DNA from 3 places in the Bacillus cereus group sp. RP37 genome. Region 1 is predicted to be linked to each of the others. Evidence: riboswitches for the same ligand, from Rfam matches in the RefSeq annotation. Region 1 holds a riboswitch; each other region holds the start of a gene.

Region 1 (3,157 bases):
CCCCCGTGTCCCCACTTGAGCAGCCGCTTAACGCTGAAATCCCTACGATTGCTGATAATGCAAATGCTAAAATTTTCTTCATTTCCTTTTCCCCTCTTCCTTTTTATGATCTGCGTAAAAAGACTTTCGCAAAGTAGTTTCCTAAGTTTTGAGCTACCTGTACGAGAATAATAAGTAAAACGACCGTTACGAACATAACTGATGTATCAAAACGTTGATAACCATATGTCATCGCTAAGTCACCAAGACCGCCACCACCGACAAGCCCAGCAACTGCAGAAAATTCAATTAAACCAACTGTCATAAATGTAACCCCTAAGATCAATGGCGCTAACGCTTCTGGCACAAGAATTTCAAAAACAATTCTAATTGGTGAAGCTCCCATTGCTTGCGCTGCTTCAATTACCCCCTTCGGAACAGAAACAAGATTTGTTTCAACCATTCTCGCAATACCAATCGAAGCGACTAACGTCATTGGGAAAATTGCTGCTGCTGTTCCAATCGTCGTTCCAATAACGCTTCTTGTTAGTGGGCTTAAAGCTACTAAGAAGATGATGAATGGAACCGGGCGAATTGTATTAATAATGATATTAAGAATAGAAAAGACCCATTTATTTTCTAAAAAGTTTCCTTTTCTCGTTACATATAATAGTAAACCTAGAGGTATACCAAGGATTGTAGCAAATATAAGGGTTACAACTACCATTAAGAGGGTATCCCCCGTCGCATCTACTATGCGTGGCCAAAATATACTCCAATCAACTCGCATGAGCTTCTACCTCCTTCAGCTGCACTTGCAGTCTTAGATGTTGTAATGCTTTTTGAATTTCTTTCTGCTCACCTTGCAGTTCCACAAGTAGATTTCCAAATAGCACATTTTGAAGTTCAATAATATTTCCGTACAGTACGTTTACATCGACGTTATAGTTTTTCGCGATATATGATAGTACTGGCTGCCCTGTCTCTTCACCAGTAAATGTTAAGCGATAAATCTGTCCACCATTTTGAATTTTCCCTAGAACACTTTCCGGTAAATGATCATTAATAATAGAGCGTACAAAGTTTTGAGTTGTCTTTGTTTTTGGTTGTGTGAAAACGTCAAACAGTTTTCCTTCTTCAATAACCTTTCCCTTCTCCATTACAGCTACACGGTGACAAATTTCTTTCACAACATGCATTTCATGTGTAATAAGAAGAATTGTTACATTGTATTCTCGATTTACTTTCTTTAATAAGTTCAAAATTTCTGTCGTTGTTTCTGGATCTAAAGCTGATGTTGCCTCATCACATATAAGAATGTCTGGCGATGTTGCAAGTGCTCTTGCAATACCAACACGCTGCTTTTGTCCGCCTGATAGTTGCTCTGGATAATAGTTTGCTTTATCTTCTAATCCTACAAACTTCAGCAGTTCATTTACTCTTTCTTTTATCTCATGATTTGGTACTTTCGCTAATTTTAATGGATAAGCAATATTCCCAAACACTGTTCTTGAATTAAATAAATTAAAACTTTGAAAAATCATCCCGATTCTTTGTCTTAGCTTCCGTAATTCTTTCGTCGATAAGGATGTAATATCTTTATCATCTATTGAAATCGTTCCTGCCGTTGGTCTCTCTAACATATTTACTAAGCGTAATAACGTACTCTTTCCAGCGCCACTAAAACCGATAATGCCGAAAATTTCGCCCTTCTCAACTGATAACGTTACATCCTCCACCGCATGAACAGATTGCCCACCTGATTCATATACTTTACTTACATTGTTAAAAAAAATCATTTTTTCCCCTCCTATATGCTGTAAAAACTTGAAGTAGAGCTTTCGAGGTAAAATAAAAAGTGCTCTCCTTCTTATCAACCATAAAGATAAGAAGGAGAGCACTTATATGTACTCGTTCACATCTTCTCATCTTCCAAGCCTTTTATAAGGCTTGCTGGAGTTAGCACGGTATTAAAAAACCCGTTGCTGAGGTATCGTAGGGCCAGTCCCTCCACCTCTCTGGATAAGAATGTATCGATTTAATTGTCGTTTAATTAATTCTCATTATAGAACTCAGAATAATAAGAGTCAATACATTTTTTTAGAAAAATATTAATTATTCCTCTATTGAAATTTTCAAATAAAAAATCACAATACAAATAGTAATTTTTAAAGTTATGTAAAATTCTCCTCCTTCATATTTTTTAAAAGGAGAATCCTCTCTATACATTGAATACCATTATTTGAATATGAAATCGGAGGAAGATAAATATATGAAAACAGCTCTTTTACTCGTTGATATTCAAAATGATTATTTTCCGAATGGAAAGATGGAATTGCGTAATCCAGTAGAAGCAAGCGAATATGCTAGCCAGCTGCTACAATTCTTTAGAACGAAAAACGAACCTATTTTTCATATCCAACATGTAGCAATAAAAGATGACGCTACTTTTTTCCTACCAAATACAGAGGGTGTACATATTCATGAAAGCGTACGCCCACTTAGAGAAGAAACCGTTATACTCAAACATTATCCAAATAGTTTTCGCGAAACCGATCTTCTAGAACAATTACAACGTTTAGACATTGAGCACGTCGTCATATGCGGGATGATGACTCATATGTGTATTGATGCTACTGTAAGGGCTGCTTTTGATTTCGGCTTTCCATGTACCGTTATACATGATGCTTGTGCTACAAAAGATCTTTCCTTTAAGAGTGCTACTATACCAGCCGTTTATATTCATAACACAATTTTAGCTAGTTTAAATGGAGTATATGCAAATGTAATGAGTACAGAGGAGTTTTTGGCTACAAAAAAACACTCCCTTCAGTGAGCAAAACCGAAAAGAGTGTTTCTTGTCAAACCATAGATTTTCTTTCAAATTGTATTATACAGGAAATCCTTAAAATGAATACTAAAAAATGTGACTAATAAGTCAACTTTTCTCGTTGATTTGTTTCTATTTACATGTTTATCCTGATATTAATAGGGTTTAGCTAGTTCTAACCACCGGATAGTAATATATGGAAATCACTTTCGATTCAAATGAATTAAATTCCCCTATTATAGGGTAAGTTAAAGCATACATTGTCCAAAACGTTAAATATATAACCATAAATGGCCATTGAAAAATAAAGCCTATATTTTCAATGGCCATTTACTTTTCAATATAAGC
Region 2 (3,157 bases), 2.9 Mb from region 1:
AGTTTTATACTAGCTTTTTTACATAATAAATTATTTATTTCCCACGCAATTTATAATCCTTTCCCACTCTATCTCCGTAAGATGTAACGCCTCAAATGCAAAAAAGTCTTCACATATTTTTTCAATTAAATCTGGATTGTTCTTAAGGAAATTCCACTGTAATGCTTTAGGAAGAAAATATGTTTCATATTCTTTACTTCCTCTTACCACCTCATCAACTTCTCTTTCACAAATCCCTCTTATTAGATAATCATTTCTTAATTGAATCGTCATTTGTTGAAATGTTTCGCTACATTTTTTCAATTGAAGTAAACATGTAATATACGTTCGCAAAAGTTCGTTATCATACCCACAACAGTTTAGAATACGATCGATTTCATTCATAATGTACGAGCCTTTTCTTCTATTTGTACTAACCATTTTTCCCGCTTCTCTAGTTTACTCGTTTTCACTGATTGGAACACTGACCGTTTTATATCGCGAATACCGCAAAAACGTAAAACGCCTCTCTTCATCATAATCCAATCTGCTGATCGGTATAATAATGCGACGTACCATAAAGGCGAGTCCAACGTATTAATAACCCACGCTTTCTTTCCGTTCAATAATCCTTTCGGCAGGGCACCTTCATATTTATAAGCAAATCCAGCTACGAAAATGCGATCAATAAATCCTTTTAAAATAGCAGGCATCCCCCACCACCATATCGGATAGATGAAGAGAAGCGTATCTGCCTCTTCCACTAATTTTCTATATCGCGCTGTCTCTTCCTCATTTACTAAATCACGTCTTTTCTTCTCTTCATTAAATACAAGGACTGGATCAAATTGTTCCTTATATAAATCAAGTACCGTAACCGAATGATTTGTTTCTTGTAATCCTTTTTGCACATGCTTTAAAATCGCCGCGTTAAAACTGGAAGGACTAGGATGAGCGTATACAATTAGTACATTCACTACAAAACAACTCCCTCTATAAGTTAAAGTTTCCCCTTCTTTAACATCTTCTCTACAATTTGTACGTTTTTCGAACTTTGTAATAAACGATTTAATACTGTAAGTAACTCTTCCTTTTCTAAATCTTTCAGTTTCTCTTTTACCGTACTTTCACCAGCACCTTGAATATCATAAACAACTGCCGCCATATGCTTGCAAAGATTCTCATAAGGACACTCGCAGCTACTTTCTGTAAAATCTTCAAGATCAATAATCACTTCATAGTTTCCTGCATTTCCAGTAACGAAAGCAAAAACTTTCTTATCGTGTATTTCAACATCTTCTACATGTCCATCTTCATAATATTCGTATCCTCTATCTACAATGTATTTCGGAATCCATTTCGTTATATCATGTAATAAGTAAGCGTACATAACAACACCTCTTCCTTTAATTCCCTTTTGACTTCCAAAACCCTGCATGTTATTCTAATAACTGTCAAATAGTAAGTCTATATGACAAAACGACTGACACCTATTCGGCGGAGGTGTCTCTTTTCATTTGCAGCCGATATGAAGTGCCTCTTTCAGGCACATTCAATCTTTGACACTACACACTCAACACCATTCCCTTGTATCAGGCTGCTTCAGCAGTCTTTTACTCTACATACTTCAAAAAAAGAGAGCTTAGCTCCCTTTTCTCGCCTTATAAAATACCCCTTTTTCAGTATAGAGATATTCATCAGCTAATGTAATTTTCCCATCCAGTTTCAGTTCATCTAATAGTCTTGATAAATAAAATTGATGTAACATCTTTTTCGTGAATTTTCCTTCATGATGCGAAACGATATGTTCTTGAATATCTAACAATGATATTGGCTTATCTTGCTCTATCATATATTCATAAACTGTACTACGCAGTTTTACGTATTTTTCGAGTGTCACAGTACTTCGCAACCCCTTTCTTCTTAATATAAATTTTCGTAATCGGTTTTTTTGACAACAAAAAAACCTCTCCGATAAGAAGAAGTTACGTATATATCTTCGTCTTATCTCCCAGAACAAATATGTTCTGCTGGAATTAGCACCTGCATCGCGGTTGCTGGGTTTCATCGGGCCAGTCCCTCCACCTCTCTGGATAAGAAAATATTCACTTAAATCTTACTATACGTAATTTCATTTCAATTGTCAAACAAATACAACAAATTATATTTTCTTTCTTCCTGTTCATACTATACATATATGAATATGCAAGGAGGAGTATGAAATGCACGAAAATGCTCGCGGATATGTACAAGATTCTTTTCAATCATTACAAGAAGCAAAACATTGTTTAGAAGCAGCGCTACAGACCGTTGAAAAAGATTTTAATCGCGCACGTATTGAACAATCCCTTTATGCGATCGAACAAGCTATTCAACGTTGTGATTACACGGTTCACATTTTAGAACAAGATTGAAAAAACTTCCCATCATAAGATGGGAAGCTTTTTCAAATGGCATACTTCATAATTATTACCGTTATGATTAAAAAATATACAGAATTAGCAATTTCTAAAATACCTACTTTTATAATAGAAATTTTTTTACCGTACAACATAATTGCTCGCATGACACTTGGTATAAAAATAAGAGAACACCACGGATTCATAGCAAATACAATGATTGTTAATACAATATGATAACCCCAAGATATAAAACGATACTTCGGGTTATTTTTCTCACGTATCATCGTTTTCACATAAAACGTACTTCCTAAAAAATATAAAAATGATATAAGTGCAATAAATAGTGCTGTTTTATCTATAAGTTTCATTGAAAAATAATAACTAACTAAACCGCCAATACAGAAAACAATAATCGCACTAATGTCATTTAGTAACGCTCTTTCATTCTTTTGACGAGCGTAATACATATTTACAATAAATAATGGAATCATTACTGCTACGAATAAAAGGATGCGCCATTCATATAATAGAGAAATCATTCCAAATACGAACGCGATGATAAAATATACAATTGCAGCATGTAACAACTCTTTTTTTCGTCTTTGCTTTATGTACATAAGAAATGGATACGTAGCTAAATAGATAAAGAACCAAGCTAAAAACAATGGAATATGATACATAGTAGGTTTCCCAAGAATAACACTTACTAGAAATGGTATAACGAGCATAGCCCATGCACCGTGTTGCTTCGGAATAACTAACTTCATTAACTATAC
Region 3 (3,157 bases), 5.0 Mb from region 1:
AGGATCCACGATTATCAAATTTACTAAGTAATAAATAAACGGAAAAACCAGCGAAAGTGGTAGCTAAATATACAATTGCTTTTTTTCCTTTAGAAAATTCGTTAATTTGCTCACCCTCATTTTCATTTGGAGCTAAATAACCGAATAATGGCGCGTTAAAAATTACACTTAAAGTAGCACCGATTCCAACCTCTGTTAGTTCATTCATTCCTTTTAAGGCGAATGTAAAGCGATCGCCTACCCATGTACAAAGTCCACCGATAATTCCAACAAGTGCTGCTTCGGGACCTAAGCTAGCTCCAAATATTAAAACGATAATCGCAGTTAAAGTAGCTTTATGTACAAAACGGTATTCAATTCTACCTGTTTTTTTATATTCACCCATTACTTCCGGCATAAGACGTGGATATGTGCCGAAGTATTTTTGGGTTAAACCAACGAGAATCCCACCGATAGTTGTTACACAAATAGTGTAATAAGCGGGAGAAGAGAAAATAGTAGGTAAGTATCCCCAAATAAAGTGAATGCCGATATTTATTGTAACTAAAAATAACCAGACTGTTGCTCCTACTATAGAGCCTAAAAGAATGCCGTATAGGACGAGCATATAGTGCATGTCTTTTGTATTTGTCATGTGATACCTCCGTTATGTAAGTTTTAATGTCGAAAGGATTAAATATACTACTGCGAAATGAGATGAATATGTATAGTATCTTTTTGAGAGGTTGGCTTATTCAATATATTGAGGTCTCGTGAGAATTTGGAATGTATACAGTTAAACTACGTATTTAATTCTATATATTAATCGGGGGTTTTAAAAGGTCTTTTTCAAATGAATATGGAATATATTTCTTTTGTTATGCATGTAAACTTATTTGTAATTAATTTTGAACATTCAGAAAAACCAATTGACATTAGGAAATTATTGCTATAAAATCAACGGTAATTGCATAGTCTTATCAAGAAAAGGTGGAGGGACAGGCCCGATGAAACCTTGGCAACAGCCGTATAACGGAATTGTGCCAAATCCTGCAGGTAATAATCCTGAAAGATAAGAAAGAGCCTTTAGAGCGTGTTTTCAAACTGCTCCTTTCTTGTTTTCAGGAAAGGAGCAGTTTTTTTATTTTGTATAAAAGAAAGGAGAATGAGAGATGGGAGAATCATGGGGAAAAGGAACAATTTGTGTGCAAGGTGGCTATACACCAAAGAATGGTGAACCGCGTGTTTTACCGCTTTATCAAAGTACAACGTATAAATACGATACTTCGGATGATTTAGCGGCGCTATTTAATTTAGAGGCAGAAGGATATATCTACACGCGTATTGGAAATCCTACTTTAGCTGCATTTGAGCAAAAGTTAGCGGATTTAGAGGGTGGTGTAGGAGCTGTTGCAACGGCTTCTGGGCAGGCTGCTATTATGCTTGCCGTTTTAAATATTTGTAGTAGCGGAGACCACTTGCTTTGTTCTTCAACAGTTTATGGCGGAACGTTTAATTTATTTGGAGTGAGTTTGCGTAAGCTTGGTATTGATGTTACGTTCTTTAATCCGAATTTAACTGCTGATGAAATTGTGGCCCTTGCTAATGATAAGACGAAACTTGTTTATGCAGAATCGTTAGGAAATCCAGCGATGAATGTTCTAAATTTCAAAGAATTTTCAGATGCAGCGAAAGAGTTGGAAGTACCTTTTATCGTGGATAATACATTAGCAACTCCTTATTTATGCCAAGCATTTGAACATGGAGCAAATATTATCGTTCATTCTACGACGAAATATATTGATGGTCATGCAAGTTCTTTAGGTGGCATTGTTATTGACGGAGGGAACTTCGATTGGACAAATGGGAAATATCCTGAACTTGTTGAACCGGATCCAAGTTATCACGGCGTAAGTTACGTTCAAAATTTTGGTGCAGCAGCTTATATTGTGAAGGCACGTGTTCAATTATTAAGAGACTACGGAAACTGTATGAGCCCATTCAATGCGTATATTAGCAATATCGGCTTAGAAACGCTGCATTTAAGAATGGAGCGTCATAGTGAAAATGCTCTCGCAGTTGCTAAGTGGCTTGCTAACCATGAACGTATTGAATGGGTGAATTATCCGGGATTAGATAGTAATGAAAATTACTCGTTAGCACAAACGTATTTGAAGAAAGGTGCTAGTGGTGTTTTAACATTCGGCATTAAAGGGGGATTAGAAGCAGCGAAAGAATTTATCGCAAATGTAAAACTAGCAACTCTCGTAACGCATGTAGCTGATGCGCGAACTTGCGTCATACATCCTGCTAGCACAACGCATAGACAATTAAGTGCTGAGGATCAGCGTTTAGCTGGCGTCACATCAGATTTAATTCGTTTATCGGTCGGTATAGAAGATGTTTCTGATATTATTGCAGATTTAGAAGCAGCGCTAGTCGGAGGCAAAGAACATGCCGATCATAATTGATAAAGATTTACCAGCTCGCAAAGTGTTGCAGAAGGAAAATATTTTTGTAATGACGAAGGAGCGAGCAGAAACACAAGATATCCGGGCATTGAAAATTGCTATATTAAATTTAATGCCTACAAAGCAAGAAACAGAGGCGCAATTACTTCGTTTAATTGGCAACACACCGTTGCAATTAGATGTTCATTTGCTTCATATGGAATCGCATTTGTCCCGTAATGTAGCACAGGAACATTTAACGAGTTTCTATAAAACATTTCGTGATATTGAGAATGAGAAATTTGATGGACTTATTATTACGGGAGCACCAGTTGAAACTCTTTCTTTTGAAGAAGTAGATTATTGGGAAGAGCTTAAACGTATTATGGAGTATTCAAAAGAGAATGTAACATCTACGCTTCATATTTGCTGGGGGGCACAGGCTGGTTTATATCATCATTACGGCGTTCCAAAGTATCCTCTTAAGGAAAAAATGTTCGGTGTATTTGAACATGAAGTCCGTGAGCAACATGTGAAATTGTTACAAGGGTTTGATGAATTGTTTTTCGCCCCGCATTCTCGTCATACAGAAGTACGAGAGAGTGATATTAGAGAGGTGAAAGAATTAACATTATTAGCAAACTCTGAGGAAGCGGGTGTGCACCTTGTTATTGGGCAAGAAGGAAGACAAGTGTTTGCGCTCGGGCATAGTGAATATAGTTGTGATA

The links. Region 1 has a riboswitch for S-adenosylmethionine ahead of QCI44_RS26500 (methionine ABC transporter ATP-binding protein). Riboswitches for the same ligand answer to the same signal wherever they lie in the genome.
Region 2: another riboswitch for S-adenosylmethionine. It lies ahead of QCI44_RS11320 (hypothetical protein); the one in region 1 lies ahead of QCI44_RS26500 (methionine ABC transporter ATP-binding protein).
Region 3: another riboswitch for S-adenosylmethionine. It lies ahead of QCI44_RS00435 (bifunctional O-acetylhomoserine aminocarboxypropyltransferase/cysteine synthase); the one in region 1 lies ahead of QCI44_RS26500 (methionine ABC transporter ATP-binding protein).

The regions. Positions count from the first base shown of each region.
Region 1 covers NZ_JARVHP010000001.1:5,045,248-5,048,404, forward strand. The annotation lists gene QCI44_RS26490 (MetQ/NlpA family ABC transporter substrate-binding protein) at 1-82, opposite strand, end outside; gene QCI44_RS26495 (methionine ABC transporter permease) at 104-769, opposite strand; gene QCI44_RS26500 (methionine ABC transporter ATP-binding protein) at 759-1,778, opposite strand; SAM riboswitch class I at 1,902-2,008, opposite strand; gene QCI44_RS26505 (cysteine hydrolase family protein) at 2,252-2,815, shown strand.
Region 2 covers NZ_JARVHP010000001.1:2,136,695-2,139,851, reverse strand. The annotation lists gene QCI44_RS11335 (hypothetical protein) at 31-384, opposite strand; gene QCI44_RS11330 (NAD(P)H-dependent oxidoreductase) at 381-956, opposite strand; gene QCI44_RS11325 (SWIM zinc finger family protein) at 980-1,417, opposite strand; gene QCI44_RS11320 (hypothetical protein) at 1,622-1,879, opposite strand; SAM riboswitch class I at 1,981-2,079, opposite strand; gene QCI44_RS11315 (hypothetical protein) at 2,202-2,393, shown strand; gene QCI44_RS11310 (YwiC-like family protein) at 2,426-3,148, opposite strand.
Region 3 covers NZ_JARVHP010000001.1:90,272-93,428, forward strand. The annotation lists gene QCI44_RS00430 (chloride channel protein) at 1-634, opposite strand, end outside; SAM riboswitch class I at 954-1,058, shown strand; gene QCI44_RS00435 (bifunctional O-acetylhomoserine aminocarboxypropyltransferase/cysteine synthase) at 1,152-2,450, shown strand; gene metA (homoserine O-acetyltransferase MetA) at 2,434-3,157, shown strand, end outside.